3 regions of the Streptomyces sp. 2P-4 genome follow, and region 2 is predicted to be linked to each of the others. Evidence: predicted binding sites of a transcription regulator. Region 2 holds the regulator's gene; each other region holds the start of a gene.

Region 1 (5,562 bases), 780 kb from region 2:
GGCGCGGAGTCCCGCAGGCGGTGGGAGGCCGTCCTCGGCGGGCTGGACGTCCTGTGGGTCGGCGTGCGCTGCACCGCCGAGGTGGCCGCGGGCCGCGAGACCGCCCGCGGCGACCGCGCCGCGGGCATGGCAGCCCTCCAGGCCGAGGCCGTCCATCGGGGCATGGCCTACGACCTGGAGGTCGACACGACGCACACCGAGTCCCTGGACTGCGCCCGCGCCATCGCCGCCCGCGTCGCCCGCTGACCGGCCGGGGCCGCCGGGCCGCCGGGCCGGCCGGGGTTGCGTCCGCGGACCCGGTCTCAGCCGCGGGCCGCCGCGACGAACGCCCTGATCAGGTCCGGGGACTTCACGCCCCGCTCGCTCTCGACGCCGCTGGAGACGTCCACGCCCCACGCGCCGGTCGTCTCCACGGCCTCCCGTACGTTCGCCGGATCCAGGCCGCCGGCCAGCAGCCACTGCCCGCGCGGGGCCGTGAACTCCTGCGCGGCCCAGTTCCACGGCTTGCCGGAGCCCGGGTCGGGGGCGTCGATCAGCAGCAGGTCCTCCCCGTACTCCCCGCACCGCTCCACCCGCAGGGCGGTGGCCCGCAGCAGGGTGCGGCCCTGCGCACGCAGCGCGCCGTAGAACTCGGGGCCCTCGTCGCCGTGCAGCTGCACGCCCCGTACGCCGCTCTCCTCCGCGAGGCGGCGGACCTCCTCGACGGGCTGCCCGCGGAACACGCCCACGGTCAGGACCCCGGCGGGCACGCGCTCGGCGAGCTCCCGGGCCTCCGCGGCGCCGATGGTGCGGGGGCTGCCCGGGGCGAAGACGAACCCGACGGCGTCGGCGCCCGCGGCCACGGCCGCGTCGACGTCGCGGGCGGTCTTCAGACCGCAGATCTTCACGAAGAGGTCGCTCATGCCCCCAGTGAAACAAATCCGCGTGACGCGGTCCGGGCGGTCTTGAAGACTGGACGCATGACCGACGCGACGCACACCCTCACCACCGGCGGCCCCGACTCCGGCCTCGACGAACGGCTCGGAAAGGAGCTGGACGCCTTCAACAGGGAGGCCTCCGGAAGCACCCCCGAGGAGTTCAGCGTGCGCGTGGACGACGCCGAGGGGAACCTCGTCGCGGGCCTCAGCGGCTGGACCTGGGGCGACCGGGCGGGCATCGCGATGGTGTGGGTGCGCGAGGACAGCCGGCGCGACGGCTGGGGCGGCAGGCTCCTCGCCGCGGCGGAGGCACAGGCCGCGGCCCGCGGCTGCCGCTCGATCATGGTGTCCTCGTTCACTTTCCAGGCCCCGGAGTTCTACGCCCGCCACGGCTACGAGGAGAGCGCCCGCGTCCCCGGCTTCCCCGGCGGCCACGAGGACGTCTACTTCCTGAAGCCCCTCCCTGCCGCCTGAGCAGACCCCGCACCGCCCGGAGCGCCGCCCCCAGGGGTGGCGCTCCGCCCGTATCCGGGCATGGCGGCAGTTCCGCCCCTAGCCTGGAACGTGCCCGCCTCAGGGCACGGCTACCCCGATCCAGGGAGGACGACGGTGACGATCATGATCGAGCGTGACACCACGATAGAGACCGCATCGCCGCCGACGTTCGAGCGCCTTCTGCGAACCGTCGAGGAAATGCACACGCCAGACGGCTTCAAGGCCGAGCTCATCCGGGGGAAGATCATCGTGTCACCGTGGTCCAAGCTGCGCTACGTGCGGCCCATGCGCGCCTTGCGCCGACAGCTGGAGGCACACGCGCCGGACGGGCACCTCGTCGAGACCACACCGGTTCTCTTCCGGTTCCCGGAAGCCGCACGGGCGTACGGACCCGATCTCTTCGTGGCCGACGAGGCCGCCTTCGAGGAGGACGGCCGCCACGCCGACGCCGCCGCCCTCTCCCTGGTCGCGGAGTTCACCTCCGTCTCGACCAGGGATGCGGACTGGGTGGAAAAGCTGGAGGTGTACGGCCGCCTGGTGCCCGTCTACCTGGTCGTCGACATGCAGGAGTCGGAGATCACCTGCTTCTCCGACCCCTCGCCGCACGGCTACCGCTCCCGGCAGACGGTGCCCTTCGGGAAGCCCCTGGCCGTCGCGGAGCCCTTCGGCTTCGAGTTCGACACGGCCGCATTCCAGTCCACGTCCTGAAACGCGCCGAGGGCGGCACCCCCTCCGGATGGAGTGGGTGCCGCCCTCGGTCGGGAACAGCCGATCAGCGCGGGGCCGATCAGAAGTCCATGTCACCGCCCGGCATGCCGCCCGGAGCGGCGGCGGCCTTCTCCGGCTTGTCGGCGATGACGGCCTCGGTGGTCAGGAACAGCGCGGCGATCGACGCGGCGTTCTGCAGGGCGGAACGCGTGACCTTCGCCGGGTCGATGATGCCCTCGGCGATCATGTCGACGTACTCGCCGGTCGCGGCGTTCAGGCCGTGGCCCGGGGTCAGGTTGCGCACCTTCTCCACCACGACGCCGCCCTCGAGGCCGGCGTTGACGGAGATCTGCTTCAGCGGGGCCTCGAGCGCCAGCTTGACGGCGGCGGCACCGGTGGCCTCGTCGCCCTCCAGCTCCAGCTTCTCGAAGACCGAGGAGGCCTGCAGCAGGGCCACGCCACCACCGGCGACGATGCCCTCCTCGACGGCGGCCTTCGCGTTGCGGACGGCGTCCTCGATGCGGTGCTTGCGCTCCTTGAGCTCCACCTCGGTCGCGGCGCCGGCCTTGATGACGGCCACGCCGCCGGCCAGCTTCGCGAGGCGCTCCTGGAGCTTCTCGCGGTCGTAGTCCGAGTCGGAGTTCTCGATCTCGGCGCGGATCTGGTTCACGCGACCGGCAACCTGGTCGCTGTCACCGGCACCGTCGACGATGGTGGTCTCGTCCTTGGTGATGACGACCTTGCGGGCGCGGCCCAGCAGGTCCAGGCCGGCGTTCTCCAGCTTGAGGCCGACCTCCTCGGAGATGACCGTGCCGCCCGTGAGGATGGCGATGTCGCCGAGCATGGCCTTGCGGCGGTCGCCGAAGCCCGGGGCCTTGACGGCGACGGACTTGAAGGTGCCGCGGATCTTGTTGACGACCAGGGTCGACAGGGCCTCGCCCTCGACGTCCTCGGCGATGATCAGCAGCGGCTTGCCCGACTGCATGACCTTCTCCAGGAGCGGCAGCAGGTCCTTGACGTTGCTGATCTTGGAGTTGGCGATCAGGATGTACGGGTCGTCGAGGGACGCCTCCATACGCTCCATGTCGGTGGCGAAGTACGCCGAGATGTAGCCCTTGTCGAAGCGCATGCCCTCGGTGAGCTCAAGCTCCAGACCGAAGGTCTGGGACTCCTCGACGGTGATGACGCCTTCCTTGCCGACCTTGTCCATGGCCTCGGCGATGAGCTCGCCGATCTGGGTGTCGGCGGCGGAGATGGAGGCCGTGGAAGCGATCTGCTCCTTGGTCTCGACGTCCTTCGCCTGCTCCAGCAGGGCGCCGGAGACGGCCTCGACGGCCTTCTCGATGCCGCGCTTGAGGGCCATCGGGTTGGCGCCGGCCGCCACGTTGCGCAGGCCCTCGCGGACGAGCGCCTGGGCGAGGACGGTCGCGGTGGTCGTACCGTCGCCGGCGACGTCGTCCGTCTTCTTGGCGACTTCCTTGACCAGCTCGGCGCCGATCTTCTCGTACGGGTCCTCGAGCTCGATCTCCTTGGCGATGGAGACACCGTCGTTGGTGATCGTGGGGGCGCCCCACTTCTTCTCAAGGACGACGTTGCGACCCTTGGGGCCAAGGGTGACCTTGACGGCGTCGGCGAGCTGGTTCATGCCGCGCTCGAGGCCGCGCCGGGCCTCCTCGTCGAACGCAATGATCTTGGCCATCTGAAGTGGTCCTCCAGGACTGGGGTTTCCCCCTGCGCCGCCAGGCGCGCGGGGAGGGGTGGATTGCTCCGGACCGCGTCCGCGCCCGCGACGGACGGCCTGCGTGACCGGCGGTTCCTTCCCGCCGGACCTGCGGGCCTCACCGACCCGGTCCCGTGTAGTAGCACTCTCACTCGTAGAGTGCTAACGCCAATGATTAGCACTCGACCCCCGCGAGTGCAAGCGGCTTCCCGCCATCCCCGGCCACCGCAGGCGACACGCCCGCCGCGGCGCCGGCGGCAGGGCGGGCGGCAGGGCGGCCCCGTCCCGGAACACACGGAGGGCCCGCACCCCTCCTCAGGATGCGGACCCTCGTGTATGCGTCGGTGGTCGATCGCGCCGGGACTAGACGGCGAGCTTGACCATGTCCGCCTGCGGACCCTTCTGGCCCTGCGAGATCTCGAACTCGACCCGCTGACCCTCTTCAAGGGTGCGGTACCCGTCCATCTGGATGGCGCTGTAGTGGACGAACACATCCGCACCACCGTCGACCGCGATGAAGCCGTAGCCCTTCTCCGCGTTGAACCACTTGACGGTGCCCTGAGCCATGCCTAACTCCCCTATTACTGGCCCTTGCGCAGGACCGCACTTCGCGGTCCCGGGTCAGAACTTGCGCCGGAACGCCTCGACCGCGGCTGAATGTATCTGCACCGGTGCTGTCTGCAACAGGTCAATCCGACGAGAAATCCGGTCACACCGAAAGCGGAAAATAGGCCGAAAATTTGTCATATTCCCGGGCAACTCGGACCTGGCATAACGCGCCAAAGCCTCATAACGCACCCGCACATTGACTCAATGTCACCCATCACGCGACCCGTACATATGCGGCGGGCAAGAACAGCGGAGGGGACTTCCCCAACTCTACCGCGCCCAACCAAGCAGAATTACCCCCTCCGCTTTTACCGGAGGGGGTAATCGGGGCCGTGCGCGTGCGAACGGGTGCGGGGGGACGGGTCAGCAGCCGCCGGCGACGGCCGGGATGATGGACACGCCCGCGCCGTCCGGCGTCGCCGCCTCCAGACCGCCCTCGAAGCGGACGTCGTCGTCGTTGACGTACACGTTCACGAAGCGGCGCAGCTTGCCCTGGTCGTCCAGGACGCGCGCGGCGATCCCGGGGTGGTTCGCCTCCAGCGACGCGATGACCTCGGCGAGGGTGGCGCCCTCGGCGGGCACCTCGGCCTGGCCGCCGGTGTAGGTGCGCAGGATGGTGGGGATGCGGACGTTGACGCTCATGGCGCTTCTGCCTTTCCGGGCGCGGGGTGCAGCGGGGTGCAGGGGAGGGTCAGGCCAGGCCGGCGGCGCGGAACGCGTCCAGGCTCGGGCGGATCACGGCGGTCTGCCCGCTGTCCGCGGCCACCGCCTCCAGGGTCTTCAGGCCGTCGCCGGTGTTGAGGACGACGGTGGTCAGCGAGGGGTCGAGCTGCCCGTTCTCGATCAGCTTCTTCGTCACGCCGACGGTCACGCCGCCCGCGGTCTCCGCGAAGATGCCCTCGGTCCGGGCCAGGATCCTGATGGCCTCGACGACCTGCTCGTCCGTGACGTCCTCGACGTAGCCTCCGGTGCGGCGCGCGATGTCCAGCACGTACGGTCCGTCCGCCGGGTTGCCGATCGCGAGGGACTTCGCGATCGTGTTCGGCTTCTGCGGGCGGACCACGTCGTGGCCGGCCTTGAACGCGGTCGACACCGGGGAGCAGCCCTCGGCCT
Region 2 (5,562 bases):
CGCGGACACCGCGACGACGAGCCGGTCCCTGCCCTCGGCCGCCTCGACGACGGCCTCGGCCCAGGCTCCGCGGCCGTCGGTGAGGACCACCTCCTCGCCCGGGTTCAGCCGCTTCACGGACACCGCGTGCCGGCCTTCGGCGCCGTCCAGGACGAACCGCGGCCCCGCGGGGACCTCCTCCACCACGAACACGGGGGCGGTCATGACGTACTCCTCTTCTGCATGTCGTTCAGTGCGCTCTGCGCCTCGGCGATCTCGGCGGCCAGCACCTCCACCAGCTGCCCCGCGGGCAGCGCCCGCGCCAGCCGGTGCCCCTGGCCCGCCCACAGGGCCATGCCCTGCGGGTCCCCGGCCGCGGCGGCCGCCTTGCGCAGCCCGGCGGTGATGTGGTGGACCTGCGGGTACGCGGCCGGGGCGTACGGCCCGTGCTCGCGCATGAACCGGTTGACCAGGCCGCGGGCGGGACGCCCCGAGAACGCCCTGGTCAGCTCGGTGTGCGGGAACAGCGGGTCGGTGAGCGCCTTCTTGTGCAGCGGGTGCGCCCCGGACTCGGGGCAGGGCAGGAAGGCGGTGCCGAGCTGCGCCGCCTCGGCCCCGGCGGCCAGCAGCGCCGCGATCTGCGAGCCGCGCATCAGCCCGCCCGCGGCGATGATCGGCAGCCCGACGGCCTCCCGGATCTGGGCGACGAGGGCGAGCAGCCCGACTCCGGCGGTGGCGTCGGCCTGCGGGTCGTCGCGGTGGGTGCCCTGGTGGCCTCCCGCCTCGACGCCCTGGACGCAGACGGCGTCGGCCCCGGCGGCCTCGGCTGCGCGGGCCTCGTCGACCGAGGTGGCGGTGACGATGCTGTACGTGCCGGCCCTGCGCAGGGCGGCGAGGGCCTGCGGGGCGGGGCAGCCGAAGGTGAACGACACGGCGGGGACGGGGTCGTCCAGCAGGATCGCGAGCTTGGCGTCGTAGCCGTCGTCGCTGGTGCCGGCGGTGTCCTCCTCGGCGAGGGAGACGTCGTACCAGCTGCCCTCGCCGGCGAGCTGCCCCCGGTACGTCTCGATCGCGGCCGGGTCGGCGTGGCCGGTCTGCGGCATGAAGAGGTTGACGCCGAACGGGCGCCGGGTGAGCGCGCGCAGCCGTTTGACCTCCTGGTACATCCCGTCGGCGGTCTTGTAGCCGCCGGCGAGGAAGCCCAGGGCGCCCGCCTCGCACACCGCGGCGGCGAGCGGCGGGCAGGAGGCGCCGCCCGCCATGGGAGCCTGCACGATCGGGTACCGGGCGAGACCGTTCAGCGGCGAGGACATGCACCGCATCGTGCCATGTCCCGCTCACAGGGCCGAATCACCGCATTCGCCTGGCATAGTCCGGCGCTCCGGGCTGCCGCGGCGGCCCCCGGAAGGCGCCGAGCCCGGCCCGGGGATGTCCCCCGGGCCGGGCTCGGCGGTGGTGCGCTCCGGCCGGTCAGCGGCCGTTGAAGGCGTCCTTCAGGCGGCTGAAGAGGCCCTGCTGGCCGGGGGCGAACTGGCCCATGGGGCGCTCCTCCCCGCGCAGCTTGGCCAGCTGCCGCAGCAGCTCCTCCTGCTGGGCGTCCAGCTTGGCGGGGGTCTGGACCTCGACGTGCACGATGAGGTCGCCGCGCCCGCCGCCGCGCAGGTGCGTCACGCCGCGGCCGTGCAGCGGGATCGACTGGCCGGACTGGGTGCCGGGCCGGATGTCGACCTCCTCCATGCCGTCCAGCGTCTCCAGCGGGCACTTGGTGCCGAGCGCCGCCGCGGTCATCGGGATGGTGACCGTGCAGTGCAGGTCGTCGCCGCGCCGCTGGAACACCGGGTGGTTCAGCTCGTGGATCTCCACGTACAGGTCGCCGGCGGGGCCGCCGCCGGGGCCGACCTCGCCCTCGCCCGCGAGCTGGATCCGGGTGCCGTTCTCGACGCCGGCGGGGATCTTCACCGTGAGGCTGCGGCGGGAGCGGACCCGGCCGTCGCCCGCGCACTCGGGGCACGGGGTGGGCACGACCGTGCCGAAGCCCTGGCACTGCGGGCACGGGCGCGAGGTCATGACCTGGCCCAGGAAGGACCGGGTGACCTGCGAGACCTCACCGCGGCCGCGGCACATGTCGCACGTCTGCGCCGAGGTGCCGGGAGCGGCGCCCTCACCGGAGCAGGTGGTGCAGACGACGGCCGTGTCGACCTGGATCTCCTTGGTCGTGCCGAAGGCGGCCTCGTCCAGCTCCAGGTCCAGGCGGATCATGGCGTCCTGGCCGCGGCGGGTGCGCGAGCGCGGGCCGCGCTGCGCCGCCTGGCCGAAGAAGGCGTCCATGATGTCGGAGAAGTTGCCGAAGCCGCCCGCACCGAAGCCTCCGGCGCCGGCGCCGCCCGAGGAGGACAGCGGGTCGCCGCCGAGGTCGTAGACCTGCTTCTTCTGCGGGTCCGAGAGCACCTCGTACGCGGCGTTGATCTCCTTGAAGCGCTCCTGCGTCTTCGGGTCCGGGTTGACGTCCGGGTGGAGTTCGCGCGCCAGGCGGCGGAAGGCCTTCTTGATCTCGTCCTGCGATGCGTCGCGGCGCACGCCGAGTACGGCGTAGTAGTCCGTGGCCACTTACGACTCCGCCAGGATCTGTCCGACGTAACGTGCCACTGCGCGTACCGCTCCCATCGTTCCGGGGTAGTCCATGCGGGTCGGTCCGACCACGCCGAGTTTGGCGACTGTTTCGCCGCCCGAACCGTAGCCGACCGAGACGACGGACGTGGAGTTCAGTCCCTCGTAGGCATTCTCATGCCCGATTCGTACAGCCATGCCCGATTCGTTGGCCTCGCCGAGCAGCTTGAGGAGCACGACCTGCTCCTCCAGAGCCTCCAGCACCGGCCTGATCGTCAGGGGGAAATCGTGTCCGGAGCGCGTCAGATTGGCGGTGCCGCCGATCATCAGGCGCTCCTCGGCCTCCTCGGCCAGGGTCTCCAGCAGCGTCGACAGCACGGTCGACACCGTGCCCCGGTCCTCCGGCTCGAACGCCTCGGGCAGGTCCTGCACCAGCGTCGGGACGTCCGTGAACCGGCGGCCGACGACCCGGCTGTTGAGCCGCGCCCGCAGGTCGGCCAGGGAGGCCTCGCCGAAGGGCGCCGGGCAGTCGACGAGCCGCTGCTCGACCCGCCCGGTGTCGGTGATCAGCACGAGCATCAGGCGCGCGGGAGCCAGCGAGAGCAGCTCCACGTGCCGGACGGTCGAGCGGGTCAGCGAGGGGTACTGGACGATCGCGACCTGCCGGGTCAGCTGCGCGAGCAGCCGCACGGTGCGGCCGACGACGTCGTCGAGGTCGACGGCCCCGTCGAGGAAGTTCTGGATGGCCCGGCGCTCGGGCGTCGACAGCGGCTTGACCCCTGCCAGCCGGTCCACGAACAGCCGGTATCCCTTGTCCGTGGGGATGCGGCCCGCGCTGGTGTGGGGCTGGGCGATGTAGCCCTCCTCCTCCAGCACGGCCATGTCGTTGCGCACGGTGGCGGGCGAGACGCCGAGCCTGTGCCGCTCCGTGAGCGCCTTGGAGCCGACCGGCTCCTCCGTCCCGACGTAGTCCTGGACGATGGCGCGCAGCACCTCGAGTCTGCGTTCGCTGAGCATCGCGCGCACCTCCAGCTGTGATGCGGGTCGTGGTGGTCGTTCGTTTTGGCACTCGGGTCGTACGAGTGCCAGAGATCCCCCGGTCAGTGTACGGCCGGGGGGTACGCGGCTAGCAAGGGCGGCCCGCCAGGTAGCGTCGCGGTATGGACGTGGCTTGGGAAGAGGCGGGCTGGGAGAGACTGACCCGGCGGACCGGCCGGAAGCGCCTCCCGGTGTGGGACTGCACGGTGGGACTGGTGGTGGGAGACGATTCCGTACTGATCGTCGACCCCGGTTCGAGCCTCCGGGAGGGGGCCCTGCTGCGGGCCGAGGCGGAGCGCCTGACAGGCCGGCACGTGACCCATATCGCATTCACGCACGGCCATTTCGATCACGTCCTGGGCGGTGCGGCCTTCGCCGGCGCCGAAGTGTACGGCGCCGTCGGCCTCGACACCGAGCTCTCCGCGGGCCGCGAGGAGCTCCGCGGCGACGCCGTGCGGCACGGCCTGGACCCGGCGGACGCCGCCGAGGCGGCCGACCTGCTGGTGGTCCCGCGCCACCTGGTGTCGGGCGAGTGGACGCTGGACCTGGGCGGCGTGCAGGCGCTGCTCGCGAACGTCTCCCCCGGGCACACCCGCCACGACCTGGCGGTGCTCGTGCCCGGCGAGCGGGAGACGGTCTTCTGCGGCGACCTGGTGGAGGAGTCCGGGGAGCCGCAGGCCGGCCCCGACGCGGTGCCGGGCCGGTGGCCCGCGGCCCTGGACCGGCTGCTCGCGCTGGGCGGCGGGGACGCCCTGTACGTGCCGGGGCACGGGGCTGTGGTCGACGCGGCGTTCGTCCGTGCGCAACGCGCCACACTGGCGGCGCGCTTCGGCGTGTCGGGCGCCTGAGCGCGCCCGCTCTCCTAGTGTCGGCCGGATGCGCGAGTACTCCCCCGACCTGACCCCGCAGTGGAAGCGCCACAGGCCCGCCCCGGAGGTGCCGGCCGAGCCCGGCACCGTGGTGGAGGAGGCGGGCACCGGCTTCTGCGGGGCCGTCGTCGCCTGCGAGGCGGGCACGGTGACCCTGGAGGACCGCTTCGGCAAGCGGCGGGCGTTCCCGCTGGAGCCGCGGGGGTTCCTGCTGGAGGGCGCCCCCGTCACCCTCGTACGGCCCTCCCGGGCCCCGGCCGGCCCGCGGCGCACCGCGTCGGGCTCGCTCGCCGTCCCCGGCGCCAGGGCGCGGGTGGCACGGGCGGGCCGCATCTACGTGGAGGGCCGGCACGACGCCGAGCTCGTCGAGCGGGTCTGGGGCGACGACCTGCGGATCGAGGGCGTCGTCGTGGAGTACCTGGAGGGCGTCGACGACCTGCCGGCCGTGGTCGCCGGGTTCGCGCCCGGCCCGGACGCGCGCCTGGGCGTGCTGGTGGACCACCTCGTCCCGGGGTCGAAGGAGTCCCGCATCGCCGCGCAGGTGTCCGGCGAGCACGTCCTGGTCGCAGGTCACCCGTACGTGGACGTCTGGCAGGCGGTGAAGCCGTCCTCCCTGGGCATCGCGGCCTGGCCGGCGGTCCCGCCCGGCCAGGACTGGAAGACGGGCGTCTGCCGCGCCCTGGGCTGGCCGGAGAACACCGGCGCGGCCTGGCAGCACATCCTGTCCCGCGTGGGGTCCTACCGCGACCTGGAGCCGTCCCTGCTGGGCCGCGTCGAGGAACTGATCGACTTCGTCACGGCCCCCGCCGCCTGACGGTGCGCCGCGGCCCCGGGGCCTCGCGGGGCCGCCCGCTCAGTCCACCAGGTCCCGGACCACGGCGTCGGCGAGCAGCCGCCCCCGCAGCGTGAGCACGGCCCGCCCGCCGCGGTACGGCCCGGCCTCCAGCAGCCCGTCGGCGAGCGCCCGGCGCGAGGCCGCGAGCCCCTGCTCGGCGAGCAGTTCCAGCGGCGCGCCCTCCGCCAGCCGCAGCTCCAGCAGGATCCGCTCCACGCGGCGGTCCTCCGCGGA
Region 3 (5,562 bases), 2.0 Mb from region 2:
TCGAGCTTGAGGCCGACCTCCTCGGCGATGACGGTGGCACCGGTGAGGGTGGCCATGTCCTGGAGCATCGCCTTGCGGCGGTCGCCGAAGCCGGGGGCCTTGACCGCGACGGCGTTGAACGTGCCGCGGATCTTGTTGACCACCAGGGTCGACAGGGCCTCGCCCTCGACGTCCTCGGCGATGATCAGCAGCGGCTTGGAGCCGCCCGCCTGGATGACCTTCTCCAGCAGCGGCAGCAGGTCCTGGATCGAGGCGATCTTGCCCTGGTGGATCAGGATGTAGGGGTCCTCCAGGACCGCCTCCATGCGCTCCTGGTCCGTGACGAAGTACGGCGACAGGTAGCCCTTGTCGAAGGCCATGCCCTCGGTGAACTCGAGCTCCAGGCCGAAGGCGTTGGACTCCTCGACGGTGATGACGCCGTCCTTGCCGACCTTGTCCATCGCCTCGGCGATGAGCTCGCCGACCTGCTGGTCCTGAGCGGAGAGCGCGGCGACGGCGGCGATGTCGGACTTGTCCTCGATCGGGCGGGCGGTCGCGAGGAGCTCGGCGGACACGGCCTTGACCGCGGCGTCGATGCCCTTCTTCAGGGCGGCCGGGGAGGCGCCGGCGGCGACGTTGCGCAGACCCTCGCGCACCAGCGCCTGGGCCAGGACGGTGGCGGTGGTGGTGCCGTCGCCCGCGATGTCGTTGGTCTTGGTCGCCACCTCCTTCACCAGCTGCGCGCCGAGGTTCTCGTACGGGTCGTCCAGCTCGACCTCGCGGGCGATGGTGACACCGTCGTTGGTGATGGTGGGGGCGCCGAACTTCTTGTCGATGACGACGTTGCGGCCCTTGGGGCCGATCGTCACCTTGACCGTGTCGGCCAGCTTGTTGACGCCGCGCTCGAGGGCGCGACGGGCGTCCTCGTCGAACTTCAGGATCTTCGCCATGGGAGCGGTTCAGCCCTCTCGAAAACTAGGGTTCAAAGAACCGCGCCCCTCGCCGCCCGGCAATCAGCGGGGTGACCAGGGGCGCAGCTCAAAGCAGTGCTGGGAGAAGTGAACTACTTCTCGATGATCGCGAGCACGTCGCGAGCCGAGAGGACGAGGTACTCCTCGCCGCTGTACTTCACCTCGGTGCCGCCGTACTTGCTGTACAGCACGACGTCGCCGACGGAGACGTCCAGCGGCAGGCGCTGGCCGTCCTCGAAGCGGCCCGGGCCCACGGCGAGGACGACGCCCTCCTGGGGCTTCTCCTTCGCGGTGTCCGGGATGACCAGGCCGGAGGCCGTGGTCTGCTCGGCGTCGAGCGGCTGGACCACGATGCGGTCCTCAAGCGGCTTGATGGCAACCTTGGAGCTGGCGGTCGTCACGATCCGACCTCCCCCTTCGGAGATCTCACGGGGTTAACTGTCTGAGGTGGCGACCAGGTGGATCCGTCGTCGCGGGTGCCGGACCTGCCCGTCGCTGTGTTGGCACTCACCGGGGGCGAGTGCCAGGTGCGAGACTATTCCGGCGATTAGCACTCGGTCAAGCGGAGTGCCAACACGCTCCGCCGTCGTACACCTTCCGGCCACTCCTGGGCCGAATACCGCGCCTCCTCGCAGCGGTTCGGGGCAACCCCTGGGCGGCCGGGGACGTCGTAGAAGATATGAAGATAAAGCGCCCGAATGCGGACGAGATCACTCCGGCCGGACCCGGCGCGCCGTGCGGGGCCTGAAGCCCCTCACGCCGGCGGGCGCGCGCCGGCGCACCGAGGCCCTGCTGCTCGCCCTCACCGTCGGCATCACCGTCCTCGGCCACGCGAGCGCCGGCCTCGCGCTGAACGGCGTACTCCCGGCGAGCCTGGCCGACTTCGCGGCCAGCATGAGCCTGCTCGCCCTCGCCGCCCACCTGGGCGTGCGCCGGTTCGCGGCGTACGCCGATCCGCTCGTCCTGCCCCTGGCCCTGCTGCTGACAGGGCTCGGGCTGGTGCTGCTGCACCGGCTCGACCACGCGTACATCGAGCAGTACGGGGGCGACGCGTACGCGCCCGGCCAGCTCGTGTGGACGGTCGTCGGGGTGGCGGCCTGCCTGCTGGTACTGGCCCTGCTGCGCGACCACCGCCGGCTCCAGCGGTTCATCTACCTCACCATGGCGGCGGCGCTGGTGCTGCTGGCCGCGCCGGCCTTCTCCCCGGCGGACACGTACGGCGCCAAGCGGTGGATCGTCGTCGGCGGGCTGTCGGTGCAGCCCGGCGAGTTCGTGAAGATCATGATCGCGGTGTTCTTCGCGGGCTACCTGGTGGTCCACCGGGAATCGCTGGCGCTGACGGGCCGCCGGTTCCTCGGCATGCAGCTGCCGCCGATGCGGCAGCTCGGCCCGATCGCCACGGTGTGGGTCCTCTCGCTGCTCGTCCTGGTCTTCGAGCGCGACCTCGGGACCTCGCTGATCTTCTTCGGCGTCTTCGTGGTCATGCTGTACGTGGCCACCGAGCGCACCGGATGGATCGTGTGCGGCCTGGTCATGGCCGCGGGCGGCGCCTTCGCGGTCGGCTCGGCCGAGCCGCACGTCAAGGCGCGGGTGGCGGCCTGGCTGGACCCGCTGTCGTACTACCGGGAGCAGCGGCCGCCGGGCGTGACCTCGGACCAGGCGGCGCAGGCACTGTTCGGCTTCGGCAGCGGCGGCATGTCGGGGACGGGGCTGGGCCTCGGCCACCCCGAGCTGATCAAGTTCGCCGGCCGCAGCGACTTCATCCTCACCACCGTCGGCGAGGAGCTCGGCCTCGCGGGCGTCATGGCCGTCCTGCTGCTGTACGCCCTCCTCGTGCAGCGGGGGCTGCGGATGGCGCTCGGCGCCCGCGACCCGTTCGGCAAGCTGCTGGCGGTGGGCCTGTCGGCGGCGCTGGCGCTCCAGGTGTTCGTCGTGGCGGGGGGTGTGACCGGGCTGATCCCGCTGACCGGCAAGGCGCTGCCGTTCCTGGCGAAGGGCGGCTCGTCGCTGCTGGCCAACTGGATCATGGTCGCGCTGCTGCTGCGGATCAGCGACAGCGCGGAGCGGCTGCGCGAGGCCGACCGGCGCGCCCCGGCGCCGTCCGCCGCGCCGGCGTACGCGCGCCCGGCCCCGGCGGTGCCGGGCCGCTGACCCGGCAGCCCGGAGGCGCGGGGATCCCGGGCCTCTTCCGCCCGCACCGGGTCCGGGCGGCCGTCCGCACCGGGCCGCAGGCCGGGGAGCCGCAGGGGCCGTGCGGGCCGGGACCGTCAGGGCCTCAGAGGTAGTCCTCCAGGCGGCCTATGCGGAAGCCCTGCTCCTGGATGCTCCGCAGCATGTTCGCGGTCATCTGGACCTCGGTGGCGCCCTTGAGCTCGGCGGGGCCGCGGAAGTGGGCGAGGACGATGTCGCCGGGCTTGAGGCCGGAGCCCTCGGCGTACTGGAAGTCCTTGATCTGCATCGACGCCCGCCACAGCACGACCTGCGAGATGCCGCACTCGGCGGCGGCCCTCAGCGTGTCGTCGTTGTAGTTGCCATAGGGCGGGCGGAAGAGGGGCGGCTTGGTGCCGAAACGCTTCTCCAGGCGTTCCTGCTGACCGCATATCTCCTTCTTCTGCGCGGCGAAGGGCAGGGTCCGCAGGTTCGGGTGCGTCAGCGTGTGGTTGTTCACGGTGCTGCCCGAGCCGTTGTCGCGGAGCTTCTCGAAGTGCCCGTAGTCGGACGAGGCGGCGCTGTCCGTGAGGAACATGCTGATCGGCAGCCTGAGGTCGGCCGCCATCTTCAGGAACTCGGGGTCCTTCTCGGCGCCGTCGTCGAAGGTGAGGAAGACGGTCTTCTCGCCCGGGGGCAGGGGTATTCGGTCCACGACCTGCGCCTTCCCGGGCGCGCCGGGCGGCAGGGCCGGCTTCTGCGCCGGCTTGGGGGCGTACTCCAGGGGCGCGGCGAGCCCCCACTTGCGGTACGCCTGGCCGTCGGCCGCGGAGGCCGACGGGGAGGAGGCGCCCGGCCCGGCCCCCTGGTCCCCGGCCGGGGCGGAGGACTCGGACCGGGCGGTGTTGCGGCCCAGCCGCTCGATCGGGTCCACGCTGTTCCCGCATCCCGCCAGGGACAGCGCCAGCGCGCCGGCAGCGAGTGTGGCAGCCGTCAGCCGGCGCGCGTCCTTCACAGGTAGTCCTCCAAGCGGGCCACGGCGTAACCCTTGTCCGTGACGGTCTTCATGACGTGGCGGATCATGTCGGGCATGGTGCCCTTCCAGTCCTCGCTCCCCCGGAAATGCGTGAGGATGATATCTCCGGGATGCAGGTCGCGGTCCCATTCACGGTAGTCCATCCGGTTCGGGAAGCCTTCGGCGTTCCACAGCGGAACGGCCTTGATGCCGCAGGACTTTGCCGCGCGCAGGGTGTCCTCGTTGTAGTTGCCGTACGGCGGCCGGAAGAGCGTCGGGCGCTTGCCGAAGGTCTTCTGGATGGTGTCCTGCTGGCCGCAGATCTCCTCGCGCTGCTTCTCGTAGGAGAGCGCGGGCATGTACCGGTGGTTGAGGGTGTGGTTGTTCAGGGTGACGCCCGCGGCCTGCATGGCCTTGAAGTACGGGTAGTTGTCGCGGATGAGGTAGTCGCTGACGAACGCCGTGTACGGGATCTTCAGCTCCTGCATCATCCTCAGGAACTCGGGGTCCTTCTCCGCGCCGTCGTCGATCGTCAGGAAGACGACCTTGTCCTCGGTCGGAACGGTGGTGAAGACCGGGGGGAGTTCGTCGTGGCCGTCGACCTCGAAGCCGTCGCGGGTGGTGATCTCCGGCTTCTCCTCGGGGGCCGGAGGGGCCACGAGGGGCGGCTTGTCGAGCTTCCACTTCTTCGCCGCGGCGACGACCGCCAGCCGGGCGGCCTTCTGCTTCTCGGCGTAGGTGCCGGCCGCGCCGGCCGCGCCCGGCGCCTCGGCGCCCTTGCCGGACTTGGCGGGGGCGGGTGCGCCGGAGTCCTTCGAGGAGCCGCACGCCGTGCCGAGGGCGGCGACGAGCAGGGCGGCGGCCGCGACACCGGCCCGCCCGCCGAGGGGGCCGGCCGACGACCGGCGACCATGAAGCGCCTTATGTTCCTTTTGTCGTACTAGCTGCATAGCAGCGCATCCTGGCACCGCACCCGCGCGCCGCCCCGCCGACACCGCGGAGCGGAGGGCGGTCTTCAACCGACTGGCCCACACTGGCCGACAATGAACGGGTGACCCCCGAAGACTTCGCCGCCCTCCTGACCCCCGAGGGCCGCACCCTCCTGGACTCCCTCCGCGACTACGACCCGGGCAAGGAGCTCGCCGTCGCCACCCGGCTGCGCCGCGACCACCCCGCCCCGCTCGTCTCCGCCGCGCTCGGACAGGCCCGGCTGCGGCAGCGCGCGGTGGCGAAGTTCGGTGCGGAGGACGCCTTCCGGATGTACTTCACGCCCGGCGGCGCCGAGATGGCGACCCGCGCCTCCGTGGCCGCGTACCGCGCCGGCCGGCTCGCCGCCCTCGGCGTGCGCAGCGTCGCCGACCTGTGCTGCGGCATCGGCGGCGACGCCCTGGCCCTGGCCCGGCGGGGCATCCGGGTCCTGGCGGTGGACCGCGACCCGCTGACCGCGGC

The links. Region 2 encodes HrcA, which represses chaperone genes, less so after heat shock. Its sites were predicted from a motif close to TTNGCACTCNGNNNNNCNGAGTGCNAA; they were not measured.
Region 1: groL (chaperonin GroEL) is a predicted target of HrcA. The motif match lies at 3,980-4,006, and genes of this name have one in related genera.
Region 3: groES (co-chaperone GroES) is a predicted target of HrcA. The motif match lies at 1,498-1,524, and genes of this name have one in related genera.

The regions. Positions count from the first base shown of each region.
Region 1 is NZ_CP095011.1:4,039,376-4,044,937, reverse strand. Features, by position in the region: gene cpt (chloramphenicol phosphotransferase CPT) at 1-246, shown strand, start outside; gene MUK52_RS17875 (phosphoribosylanthranilate isomerase) at 303-902, opposite strand; gene MUK52_RS17870 (GNAT family N-acetyltransferase) at 960-1,391, shown strand; gene MUK52_RS17865 (Uma2 family endonuclease) at 1,611-2,120, shown strand; gene groL (chaperonin GroEL) at 2,200-3,819, opposite strand; gene MUK52_RS17855 (cold-shock protein) at 4,204-4,407, opposite strand; gene MUK52_RS17850 (MoaD/ThiS family protein) at 4,813-5,091, opposite strand; gene thrC (threonine synthase) at 5,141-5,562, opposite strand, start outside.
Region 2 is NZ_CP095011.1:4,823,048-4,828,609, reverse strand. Features, by position in the region: gene MUK52_RS21305 (16S rRNA (uracil(1498)-N(3))-methyltransferase) at 1-204, opposite strand, end outside; gene MUK52_RS21300 (nitronate monooxygenase) at 201-1,292, opposite strand; gene dnaJ (molecular chaperone DnaJ) at 1,450-2,586, opposite strand; gene hrcA (heat-inducible transcriptional repressor HrcA) at 2,587-3,603, opposite strand; gene MUK52_RS21285 (MBL fold metallo-hydrolase) at 3,747-4,472, shown strand; gene MUK52_RS21280 (DUF3097 domain-containing protein) at 4,501-5,307, shown strand; gene hemW (radical SAM family heme chaperone HemW) at 5,347-5,562, opposite strand, start outside.
Region 3 is NZ_CP095011.1:2,872,089-2,877,650, forward strand. Features, by position in the region: gene groL (chaperonin GroEL) at 1-929, opposite strand, end outside; gene groES (co-chaperone GroES) at 1,043-1,351, opposite strand; gene MUK52_RS12195 (FtsW/RodA/SpoVE family cell cycle protein) at 1,686-3,101, shown strand; gene MUK52_RS12200 (polysaccharide deacetylase family protein) at 3,226-4,113, opposite strand; gene MUK52_RS12205 (polysaccharide deacetylase family protein) at 4,110-5,063, opposite strand; gene MUK52_RS12210 (class I SAM-dependent methyltransferase) at 5,165-5,562, shown strand, end outside.